Pseudorhodoplanes sinuspersici: one gene and its partner. The protein of the gene in region 1 interacts with the protein of each later gene in a pairwise test. Links are inferred from orthologs where the notes say so. Each region holds a gene or a part of one and is shown on either strand. Other genes may lie near its edges.

Region 1 (5,965 bases):
GGCTGTGCTCGGCCACAATTTCCCGGACAGCCGCTGGTATCAGGACGCCTACAAGCTGGTTCAGTCCGGCGGTGTCGAGCCGTCCGAAAACAAGGCCTCCTGGATCAGCAAGCTGTTCCAGGGGCGGAAGACCGGCTGACAGCCGGATTTTCCCGAGTCGCGATCATTTTCCGCTGTCGCGGCCGTTTTGTTCTTGTTATGTTCATCTTGTTGAGTCTTCATAGCTGCATGTCCGGCGAATGGATTCCTCATCCGCGAATCTGATCGGGTACCGGGCAATGCGAAGGCAAATGAGATGCTCGTCCGTCTGTCCATCCGCGATATCGTTCTGATCGAGAAGCTCGATCTCGATTTCACCAAGGGGCTCGTCGTCCTGACCGGCGAGACCGGTGCCGGCAAATCCATCCTGCTCGACGCCTTTGCGCTGGCCCTCGGCGGCCGCGGTGATGCGATGCTGGTGCGCCAGGGCCAGGAGCAGGGGCAGGTGACCGCTGTTTTCGATCTCGCGCCCAAACATCCCGCGCGCGCGCTGCTGAAAGAGCAGGGTATCGATCCCGACGAGGAACTGATCCTCCGCCGCGTCCAGACCGCCGACGGCAAAACGCGTGCGTTTATCAACGACCAGCCAGTGTCGGTGCAGGTATTAAAAAGTCTCGGCGCCATGCTGGTTGAAATTCACGGCCAGCACGACGATCGCGCACTGGTCGATGCCGCGACGCATCGCCGGCTGCTCGATGCCTATGCCGGTCTCGATGACGATGCCGAAAGGGTGGCGCGGTTCTGGGATGCGCGGCGTACTGCAGCGGAGGCGGTGCAAAGTCACCGCGCCGAGGTCGAGCGGGCGCAGCGCGAGGCCGATTATCTGCGGCATGCCGTGGGTGAACTGACCAAGCTTGCGCCCGAGGAAGGTGAGGAGACAGCGCTGGCCGAGCGCCGCACCGCCATGATGCAGGCCGAGAAGATCGCTGGCGATCTGCAGGATGCTTATGAGTCTGTCGCTGGCAATGCATCGCCGGTTCCGGGCTTCTCTGCCGCCATTCGCCGGCTGGAGCGCCGCTCGGCGCAAGCGCCGGCGCTGACCGATCCAGCCATCAAGGCGCTGGATCAGGCTCTGAATTCGATCGAAGAAGCCCGTGTCCATCTCGAAGCGGCGCTTCGTGCGGCCGATTACGATCCAGCGGAGTTGGAACGCATCGAGGAGCGGTTGTTCGCGTTGCGAGCCGCCGGCCGCAAATACAACATGCCGGTCGATCGTCTTGCGTTGCTGGCCGAGAAGTATGCGAGTGATCTGGCGCTGATCGATGCCGGCGCGGAAAAGCTGGCGGTGCTGGAAAGGGTCGCTGCCGAAACAGAGGCGCGTTTCCGCGACGCGGCCGCAGCCTTGTCATCGGCGCGGGTGAAAGCGGCGGCGAAGCTCGACAAGGCTGTGAATGTCGAGATCAAGCCGCTGAAGCTGGAGCGCGCGGTGTTTTCCACATCGATCATGAGCGACAAGGATGCGGCAGGGCCGCATGGCTTTGATCGCGTCGAATTCTGGGTGCAGACCAATCCGGGCACGCGGCCTGGCCCGCTGATGAAGGTCGCTTCGGGTGGCGAACTCGCGCGCTTCCTGCTCGCATTGAAGGTGGTACTCGCCGACAAGGGCTCTGCGCCGACACTGATCTTCGACGAAATCGATACCGGGGTCGGCGGCGCCGTTGCCGACGCGATCGGCCTGCGGCTCGCCAAGCTTGCGTCACGCGTGCAGGCCATCGCCGTGACCCATGCACCGCAGGTCGCCGCACGCGCGAGCCGCCATTACGTCATCGCCAAGGACGCACTCGATAAGGGCAAGCGTGTGGCGACGCGTGTGAATGAGGTCGCTGCGGAGCGCCGCCGCGAGGAAATCGCCCGTATGCTGGCGGGCGCCGAAATTACCGATGAGGCCCGTGCCGCGGCGGAACGGCTGATCAAGGCGGCGGCGTAGCCGGCGGCCTCACCGCGGATCGCCGAACTTGCCGGGGGCGGTCCCGAACAGTCCGCAATGCGTGCCGTCCGCATAGCGGCAATTGCGCTGGCGTTCGATCCCCACGAACAGGATGAAGACCAGCGTGATCGCGCCGGCGGCGACAACGAGTTTCCAGGGTTTCATCGCAGGTCTTTGCTGTCTCACATGCTCGTGGGTAGCAGATTGCTGGCTTGCGCGGGCAATGACAAATAAGACAAGGTCCGGCCCCGGAACGACGAAGTAACATACCATGGCCAAACGCGCATCCCCTCTGACGCCGACCGACAAGCTCACCGAAGAGCAAGCCGCGGGTGAATTGCAGCGGCTCGCCAAGCTGATCGCCGAGCACGACAAGCGCTATTATCAGCAGGATGCGCCGACGGTTTCCGATGCCGAATACGATGCCCTGCGTCAGCGCAACAATGAGATCGAGGCGCGCTTTCCCGCATTGATCCGCAAGGATTCGCCGTCGAAGCGCGTCGGCGCTGCGTCGACCGGCCGATTCAAGAAGGTCCGGCATGCCGTGCCGATGCTGTCGCTCGACAACGCTTTCAGCGAGCAGGATGTCATCGACTTCGCTTCGCGCATCCGCCGTTTCCTCAAGCTGAGCGAAGACGAGAGGATCGATTTCAGCGCCGAACCGAAGATTGACGGCCTGTCGATGTCGCTGCGTTATGAGAATGGCGAACTGGTTACGGCGGCGACACGCGGCGACGGCACGACGGGCGAAGACGTCACCGCCAATATCCGCACGCTGCATGACGTGCCGCAGAAGCTGAAGGGTCGGCATGTGCCGCCGATCTGCGAGGTGCGCGGCGAGGTCTATATGACCAAGCAGGCTTTCCTCAAACTCAACGAGCGCCAGCAGGCGGCCGGCGAGCAGGTTTTTGCCAACCCGCGCAACTCGGCGGCCGGCTCTCTGCGTCAGAAGGACCCGAACATTACTGCATCGCGCCCGCTCGGTTTCTTCGCTTATGCCTGGGGCGAGATGAGCGACATGCCGGCGGACACGCAGTCGGGCATGGTCAAATGGTTCGAGAGCTGCGGCTTCAAGACCAATCCGCTCGCCAAGCTGTGTCATTCGGTCGAGCAACTCATTGCGTTCCATCGCAAGATCGAAGAGCAGCGCTCGCATCTCGATTACGACATTGACGGTGTCGTCTACAAGGTCGACCGCATCGATTGGCAGGAGCGGCTCGGCTTCATTTCGCGTACGCCGCGATGGGCGATGGCGCACAAATTCCTGGCCGAGCGTGCCATGACGGTGCTCAAGGGCATCGAGATACAGGTCGGCCGCACCGGCGCCCTCACACCGGTCGGCAAGCTTGAACCGATTGGTGTCGGTGGCGTCATCGTGCAGAACGTGACGTTACATAATGAGGATTATATCAAGGGCATCGGCGGCAAAGGCGAACCTTTGCGCGATGGCCGCGATATCCGTATCGGCGATACCGTGATTGTTCAGCGCGCCGGCGACGTCATTCCTCAGATCGTCGATGTCGTCATCGACAAGCGGCCGAAAAACGCCAAGCCCTACCATTTTCCAAAGACCTGCCCGTGCCCGCTGCACACCGATGTCGTGCGCGAAGAAACCGCCACGGGCGAGGAAGGCGCGCGCGCGCGCTGCACCGGCGAGTTCGCTTGTCCTTATCAGAAGATCCAGCATCTGATGCTGTTTGTTTCCCGGCGTGCATTCGATATCGACGGACTGGGCGAAAAGCAGATCGAGTTCTTCTTCGAGAAGGAATGGGTGAGAGAACCTGCAGATATCTTTACGCTGTCACAGCGCAACAGGGCGATCCGGCTGGAAGAGCAGGAGGGATACGGCGAAACTTCAGTGCGCAATCTGTTCGCGGCGATCGAACAGCGGCGCGAAATCTCGCTCGATCGTTTCATCTACGCGCTCGGCATTCGCCATGTCGGCGAGACGACAGCGCTTGCGCTGGCGCGCGGCTATGGCTCGTGGGATGCATTCCACGATGCCTGTCTGAAGGTCGCGAAGAGTGACGCGGACGCCATCGCCGATATGGATGCGCTGGATCAGATCGGCGACACTGTGGTTCAGGCGGTCGCCGCCTATTTCGGCGAAAGCCATAACCGCGGCATCGTCGAGCGCCTGACCAAACAGGTGATGATTCTGGACGCCGAGAAGCCGAAGAAAGATACGGCCATCGCCGGCAAGACCGTTGTCTTCACAGGCTCACTGGAGAAGATGACCCGCAATGAAGCCAAGGCTCAGGCCGAACGGCTGGGTGCCAAGGTCGCGGGTTCGGTGTCGAAAAAGACCGATTATGTCGTGGCTGGTCCCGGTGCCGGCTCGAAGCTCACCGAAGCGCAGGGGCTCGGCGTCACGGTGCTGACGGAGGACGAATGGCTGACGATGACCGGACAATAATGTCTGCGGGTTTTCAGTCGCCTGTGTTTTTGCGGCAAGATTGATCAAACGTGTTTTCTCCCAGGCACCACGTACCCACTAGCGGGGCGTGACTTGGAAGGAGAAACGTTGTGGACATTTCAGATCCGTACAAGGCTGCCGCCTTTGCAGCTTACGCCGCGTTTGGTTTGATATTCCCGAAAGCCCAGGGCCATTACGACGCGCAGGGCCATTTCATCGTCACTGCGGCGCGCGCCGCAGCGATCCATGAATGCAGCGCCCGGGCCGCGCAATATCCAGAATGGGAATATGGCAATACTGAGTTTTACATCTATCGTGCCTGCATGGCCGAGCATGGTGAGCCGGAATGAGCGGCGATTGAATCCAAATGCTTGATGCGCTCCCGGAGGAGCCATTGATGTGTGGCGCGTCAGCGATGCGGTTTGAAGAATTCCAGCAATGCGTGTGCCGTCTGGTCCGGCTTCTCTTCCGGAAAGAAATGTCCGGCTTCAAGTGGCATACCGCTTAGTTCGTTGCACCAGTCTTGCCAAATCCCGAGCGGTCCGCCGGCGGCCTCGTACCAGGTGTTCAAAGGACCGCGTCCGCTCCAGAGCACGAGGACAGGGCAAGCAATGCGCCGGCCGTTGGTTCTGTCCGAGATGTCATGTTCGCGGTCTATGGTGGCTGCGGCGCGATATTCCTCGCAGATGGCGTGGATATGCACCGGGTCGCGCAGAGCGTCGATATAGGCGCTCCGTGTTTCCTGATCGAACGCGGAGGCAGGCGTGCCCCAGCCGTCAAGCGCGGTGTCGACAATGGCTGCAGGCGCAGCCGCAATCAGTTGCTCAGGCAAAGGCTCGGGCTGCGCCAGCAACAGCCAGGGCCAGTAGCCAAGAGCGAACTTCGCGTCCGCCCGATTCCAGACGTCGGCCGTCGGGAGGATGTCAAGGACGGCGAGACGTTTGACACGTTCGGGATGATCGAGCGCCAGACGATAGGCGACGCGGCCGCCGCGATCATGACCGGCGACGCAAAATCGCGCGAATCCGAGTTGCTCCATGACGGCCACAATCTCGGACGCCATGGCGCGTTTCGAATAGGGAGCGTGGTCAGGCGTGGATTCCGGGCAGGAGCTTTGTCCATAGCCGCGCAGGTCGGGACAGATGACAGTGAAATGCGGCGCGAGGAGTGATGCCACCTTCGACCACATCGCATGCGTTTGCGGAAATCCGTGCAGCAACAGCAGCGGTGTGCCAGCACCTGCCCGGCGCAGGAAAATGCGAGCTTCGCCTGTCTCTATCCCGGTACTCTCGAAGCCAGAAAACATGAGCTGTTCCCTCACGGGGGCTGGAGCTCAATTTCAGACCGCGTAATTACGTTCCCCGCTTGGTAAGAAACACGTAGAACGCCGCGCTCGAGACCACTGACAGGGCCAGCGTTACGATCGAGAGCGGCATTGCCGTCTCGGCGGTGGCAACCAGGTGACTCATGCCTTGGGCGGCCACAGCGCCCACCGCCATCTGCGAGAAACCAGTGATGCCCGATGCCGTGCCCGCGGCCTGAGGACGCACACTGACGGCTCCGGCGACGCAGTTTGGCAGAAA
Region 2 (6,201 bases), 1.3 Mb from region 1 along the record:
AATTGCTCAGCAAGCATTTCGCAATTCTTGGCACCACCGGCGTTGGAAAATCGAGCGGCGTCGCCATCATCCTGCAACAGGTCCTTGCCGCCCGTCCGGATTTACGCATTTTTCTGATCGATCCACACAATGAGTATGGCCGCTGTTTCGGCGACAAAGCGCAGGTTCTGAATCCGCGCAATCTTCGCCTGCCGTTCTGGCTGTTCAATTTCGAAGAAACAATCGATGCTTTCTTCGGAAGGCGGCCGGGCGTCGACGAAGAAGTGGAGATTCTTTCCGAGGTCATTCCGCTGGCGAAGGGCGCTTATCTCCAATACCGCAATGCCAATGATCGTTTTCTGACAAAACGCCGCGATCCAAAGAATGCAGGCTTCACCGCCGATACGCCGGCGCCTTATCGCATCGAGGACCTGATCGGGTTGATCGACGAGCGCATGGGCAAGCTGGAAAATCGCTCCTCGCGCATGCACCATTATAAACTGCTGCAGCGAATTCAGACCTTCCGCAACAATCCGCGCTACGCTTTCATGTTCGAAAACGCCAATGTCGGTGGCGACACAATGGCGGAGATCATTTCGAATCTGTTTCGTCTGCCGGCTAACAACAAACCGCTGACTGTGATGCAACTCGGCGGTTTCCCGGCGGAAGTCGTCGACTCCGTTGTCTCGGTATTGAGCCGCATGGCGTTCGATTTCGGCTTGTGGAGTGATGGTGTTGCACCACTGCTTTTCATCTGCGAGGAAGCGCATCGTTATGCGGCGGCCGACGCCAAGGTCGCATTCGGACCGACACGGCGTGCTTTGTCGCGCATTGCGAAAGAAGGACGCAAGTACGGCGTATTTCTTGGACTGGTCACGCAGCGGCCGGCGGAGATCGATCCCAATATTATCTCTCAATGCAACACATTGTTCGTCATGCGATTGTCGAACGATCGCGATCATGCGTTGATCCGATCCGCCGTATCCGATGCTGCGTCGAGCCTTCTGACATTCGTTCCATCGCTTGGTACAGCCGAAGCATTCGTCTTCGGGCCTGGCGTCGCTTTGCCGATGCAGATGAAATTCAGGGAGTTACCGCAACAGTTCCGGCCGAGCAGCGATGTTGGCAGCAGCGGACACGCTGACGCTGACGCGGGTTCAGACTTGATCGTGTCGGTGATCGAACGCTGGCGCAATGCGACCATGAGTCAAAAGCATCATGATGATGATGTTTACGACTTCGGCTACGCGCCACCTGTGCAGCCACAGCAAATTCTTGAACCGCCCGATTCAGTACGCTCCCGCATTCTCAAGGCGCCGCTTGATCGTACTGGACTTGGAACACCGGATCTGCCGAAGACGTGGCGGTAATATTCAGCCCCGCGCGCCGAAGATCGCCGAACCGATCCGCACATGCGTCGCGCCGAACTGGATCGCGATCTTGAAATCGGCGCTCATGCCCATTGAGAGCTGTGTCAGTCCGTTGCGCGCCGCGATTTTCGCCGTGAGGGCAAAATGCGGCGCTGGCGCCTCATCGAATGGCGGGATGCACATCAGACCTGAAATCGTCAGCCCGTAGGTATCCTTGCAGGCCCGCAGGAATGCGTCGGCAGCCTCCGGCAAGATGCCGGCCTTTTGCGGCTCGGCGCCAGTGTTGATTTCAACGAAAAGTTGTGGCGATCGACCCTGCTTGCCGATCTCCTTGGCCAGCGCCTCGCACAGGCTTGGCCGGTCAACGGAATGGATGGCGTCGAACATCGCCACCGCTTCCTTCGCCTTGTTCGATTGGAGCGGCCCGATCAGGTGGAGCGATAGGCCGGGATGGCGCTTCAGCAAGCCCGGCCATTTCCCCTTTGTTTCCTGAACCCGGTTCTCGCCAAACACCCGCTGACCGGCGGCAATGACCGGCTCGATCGCATCGGCCTCAAATGTCTTGCTGACCCCGATTAATGTGACAGTCGCCGGATCGCGCCCGACCTCGTGGCACGCTGCCGCGATTTGGTGCTTTACGTCGGTGAGTGCCGCAGTGACGGTGGTTTCGGACATCCGCGGGTCTATAACGGTCGTCACCGCATGATGCAAAAAGCCCTCGAACGCCCGATCTGACGTTACCCGTGATCTCTTCTGGCGAAGCGTTTACTCCCGCTGGACTATGTCCGCTTATACGGTCTGCCACTGGTTCATGGCATCGGCCGACGCTCTGTTCAGATGCACCTGGTTATCGATGTGATCGACCCATTTGATGGGAATCAGGTGGTGTTCGCCTCCGGCTGCGGGATCATTCTTGGTTAGCTTGATCCACTTCGCGCCTTCCATGTGATCGACTGTGCCGACATGCGCGCCGTCGGTCCCAACAACTTCCATCTCATGGTGGATTTCTCGCGCTTTCACCATTGTCTCCTCCTGTTGATGGCAGGAAAACCGGCAGGCGGCCGTGAAAGTTCCAGGGAGAGTCCATATCTTGGCGGCTGCGGCCGGCCCAATGCCTTGTGACAGGCCGTTGACCAGAAAGGAGTTTTCGTGTCCTTTCCGCCTCAATTCTGACCCTGAGCCAATCATTGATGAGCACCGAGCGCTACAACGCCCGCGACGCCGAGCCGCGCTGGCAAAAAACCTGGACCGATCGCGAAATTTTCGCGACCAAGAACGACGATCCGCGCCCGAAATACTACGTGCTCGAGATGTTCCCCTATCCTTCGGGGCGCATCCATATGGGCCATGTGCGCAACTACACGATGGGCGACGTGGTCGCCCGCTACAAGCGCGCCAGGGGTTTCAGCGTTCTGCATCCGATGGGCTGGGACGCCTTCGGCATGCCGGCGGAAAATGCCGCAATGGAGCGCAAGGTCCATCCCAGGGCCTGGACCTACGACAACATCGCCGCGATGAAGAAGCAGCTCCAGTCGATGGGGCTGTCGCTGGACTGGGCACGCGAAATCGCGACCTGCGACCCGAATTATTATCGTCACCAGCAGGCGATGTTCCTCGACTTCCTGAAAGCGGGGCTGGTCGAGCGCAAACAATCGAAGGTGAACTGGGATCCAGTTGATCAGACCGTGCTCGCCAACGAGCAGGTGATCGATGGACGCGGCTGGCGCTCCGGCGCGCTGGTCGAGCAGCGCGAACTGACGCAATGGTTTTTCAAGATCAGCGATTACGCGCAGGACCTGCTTGATTCGATCGACATGCTCGATCGCTGGCCCGACAAGGTGCGCCTCATGCAGCGCAACTGGATCGGGCGATCGGAAGGATTGTTCGTCCGCTTTGCGCTCGATCCGAAGACGACACCGGCTGGCGAAACCGAACTCGATGTCTTTACGACGCGACCGGATACCTTGTTCGGCGCGAAGTTCATGGCGATCGCGCCCGATCATCCGCTGGCTACGGCTGCCGCCGCGAAAAATCCGCAGCTCGCGGAGTTCATCGCCGAGTGCAAGCGCCACGGCACCGCGCAGGAAGTGATCGACAAGGCCGAGAAGCTTGGCTTCGACACCGGCATCAAGGCTGTTCATCCGCTCGATCCAACGTGGCAATTGCCGGTCTATGTCGCCAATTTCATTCTGATGGATTATGGCACGGGCGCGATCTTCGGTTGCCCGGCGCATGATCAGCGCGACCTCGATTTCGTCAACAAATACGGGCTCGGCAACGTACCGGTCGTTTGTCCGCCCGGTCAGGATCCAAAAACATTCGTCATCACCGACACCGCCTATGATGGCGACGGCACGATGATCAATTCGCGCTTTCTCGACGGCATGACCATCGAGCAGGCGAAGGACGAAGTCGCCAAGCGTCTCGAGAGCGAAACGCGCGGCAACAAAGCCGTCGCAACGCGACAGGTGAATTTTCGTCTGCGCGACTGGGGCATTTCGCGGCAGCGCTATTGGGGCTGCCCGATCCCGATCATTTACTGCGAGTCGTGCGGCATCGTGCCGGTACCGAAGAAAGACCTGCCGGTGAAATTGCCGGAGGACGTCAGCTTCGACCGGCCTGGCAACCCGCTTGACCGTCACGAAGCATGGAAACATGTCGCGTGCCCCTCGTGCGGCAAACCGGCACGCCGCGAAACCGACACGATGGATACCTTCGTCGATTCGTCCTGGTATTTCGCACGCTTCACCGATCCGTGGATCGACACCGCGCCGACCGACCGCAAGGTCGTCGATCGCTGGCTGCCCGTCGATCAATATATCGGCGGCATCGAGCATGCGATTTTGCATCTGCTCTACAGCCGCTTCTTCACGCGGGCGATGAAGAAGACTGACCACATCGGTCTCGATGAGCCATTCGCCGGCCTGTTCACGCAGGGCATGGTCGTTCACGAAACCTATCGCAAGCAGGACGGCACATTTGTCATGCCGGCCGAGGTCACGATCGAAGGCATGGGCGATCAGCGCAAGGCGACGCTGACGGCGACCGGCGAACCGATCGAGATCGGCCACATCGAAAAAATGTCGAAGTCGAAGCGCAACACGGTCGATCCCGACGACATCATCGGCGGTTACGGCGCCGACACCGCACGCTGGTTCGTCTTGTCCGATTCGCCGCCCGAACGCGACGTGATCTGGACCGAAGAAGGCGTGCAGGGCTCGTGGCGTTTCGTGCAGCGGCTGTGGCGTCTGGTCGGCGAGATTGCTGATATCGCGGCCAAGGCTCCGGCTGACCGGCCGGCCTCGTTCGGCGCGACGGCGACGGCGGTCCGCAAGGCGGCACATTCGGCGCTGGCAAAAGTGTCCGAGGATATCGAGAAGCTGCGCTTCAACCGTTGCGTCGCGCATATTTATGAATTCGCCAACGCGCTCAGTTCGGCCATCGGCGATATCACGTCACCGGCCGACATCACCCCCGACCTCGCCTTTGCGATTCGAGAGGCCGGCGACATCCTGGTCCAGCTCTTCGCACCGATGATGCCGCATCTGGCGGAGGAATGCTGGGTGGTCTTGGGCCACCAGTCCCTGGTGTCGATGCAGGGCTGGCCGGAGGTCGAAACCGGCCTGCTGGTCGAAAATACCATCACCCTGCCTGTTCAGGTGAACGGCAAGAAGCGGGCTGATGTAACCGTGCCACGGGACGCCGGAAATTCGGATATTGAGGCTGCCGTCTTAACGCTTGATGCGGTAAAGAAAGCCCTGGACGGGAAAGCTCCTAAAAAGGTCATTGTTGTCCCGCAAAGGATTGTGAATGTCGTTGCCTAGGGGAAAACGGGGGATCGGGCGCTTCGCGGCACTGGGGTTGGCGTTGGCCAGCGCCGGGCTGACGGCCGGTTGCTTCCAACCTCTTTACGGGACCGCCTCGGCGGTCAGTGGCAGTCCTGCGGTCAGCACCGCCATGGCAACGGTTGACGTCGAGCAGATCGATGCGCCGAACGGCACGCCCGAGGCGCGCCTCGGAAATGAAATCCGCAATGCCCTGATTTTCGGACTTACCGGCGGCGGAGCGGCAGCCTCGCCGGCCTATCGGCTGAAGATCAACATCAGCGGTAATAATCAGCGGGTGATTGTCGATACCACCACCGCCCGGCCGGATATGGAAATCTACGGCATCGACGCGACTTACAGCCTGACCGAGCTGGCGACCAACAAGGTCGTGTTGACGGGCCGGGCCTTCTCGCGCTCGTCCTATGACATCCCTGGCCAGCAGCAGCGTTTCGCCCGTCAGCGCGGCGAGCGTGACGCACAGAATCGCGCGTCGAATATCCTTGCCGAACAGATCAAAACACGCCTCGCCTCATATTTCGTTTCCGGCGGTTGATGATCTTATCTGGTCTACCGGGTTTCTCTTTCTCCGCCTCATCCTGAGGAGGCGGCAAAGCCTCCGTCTCGAAGGATCGGGGCGGCCCATGGTTCGAGACGCGATTCTTTCGAAGCGCTCCTCACCATGAGGCCGATTGAGAGCGATACGCCACGATGATTTTATGACCACCGTCAAACCTTTCGAAGCAGATGCCTTTGTTTCACGGCCCGATCCGGCACGTCCGATCGTGCTGATCTATGGTCCTGATTCCGGTCTCGTGCATGAGCGCGCCGAAGCGCTCGCAAAAATCTCCGTCGACAATCCCGCCGACGTCTTTTCACTGATCCGGATCGACGGCGACGAACTGTCGGGAAATCCCTATCGCCTCGTCGAAGAGGCCAACACCATTCCGATGTTCGGCGGGCGCAGAGCCCTCTGGGTCAAGGCCGGCAGCCGCAATATTGCTTCAGCCGTCGAAGCCGTCCTTGCT

The links.
Region 2: the proteins of ligA (region 1) and leuS interact in binary tests that used the Escherichia coli proteins (3 or more experiments, as listed by UniProt). The link is inferred for Pseudorhodoplanes sinuspersici from one-to-one orthologs.

Annotation. Positions count from the first base shown.
Region 1 is NZ_CP021112.1:348,179-354,143, reverse strand. What follows is about bases 1,879-4,809. They hold ligA (NAD-dependent DNA ligase LigA), read left to right. Parts: upstream 1,879-2,237; coding sequence 2,238-4,382; downstream 4,383-4,809. Other genes in these bases: CAK95_RS01725 (alpha/beta fold hydrolase), read right to left, coding at 4,792-4,809; CAK95_RS01730 (hypothetical protein), read left to right, coding at 4,493-4,732; CAK95_RS28980 (hypothetical protein), read right to left, coding at 1,976-2,131; recN (DNA repair protein RecN), read left to right, coding at 1,879-1,966. Outside these bases: CAK95_RS01745 (outer membrane protein assembly factor BamD), read left to right, coding at 1-139; more of recN, read left to right, coding at 296-1,878; more of CAK95_RS01725, read right to left, coding at 4,810-5,688; CAK95_RS01720 (multidrug effflux MFS transporter), read right to left, coding at 5,735-5,965. UniProt on the Escherichia coli protein: DNA ligase that catalyzes the formation of phosphodiester linkages between 5'-phosphoryl and 3'-hydroxyl groups in double-stranded DNA using NAD as a coenzyme and as the energy source for the reaction.
Region 2 is NZ_CP021112.1:1,655,094-1,661,294, reverse strand. What follows is about bases 2,207-5,373. They hold leuS (leucine--tRNA ligase), read left to right. Parts: upstream 2,207-2,539; coding sequence 2,540-5,173; downstream 5,174-5,373. Other genes in these bases: lptE (LPS assembly lipoprotein LptE), read left to right, coding at 5,307-5,373; CAK95_RS08175 (DUF2171 domain-containing protein), read right to left, coding at 2,207-2,372. Outside these bases: CAK95_RS08185 (ATP-binding protein), read left to right, coding at 1-1,349; CAK95_RS08180 (YggS family pyridoxal phosphate-dependent enzyme), read right to left, coding at 1,353-2,024; more of CAK95_RS08175, read right to left, coding at 2,139-2,206; more of lptE, read left to right, coding at 5,374-5,729; holA (DNA polymerase III subunit delta), read left to right, coding at 5,893-6,201.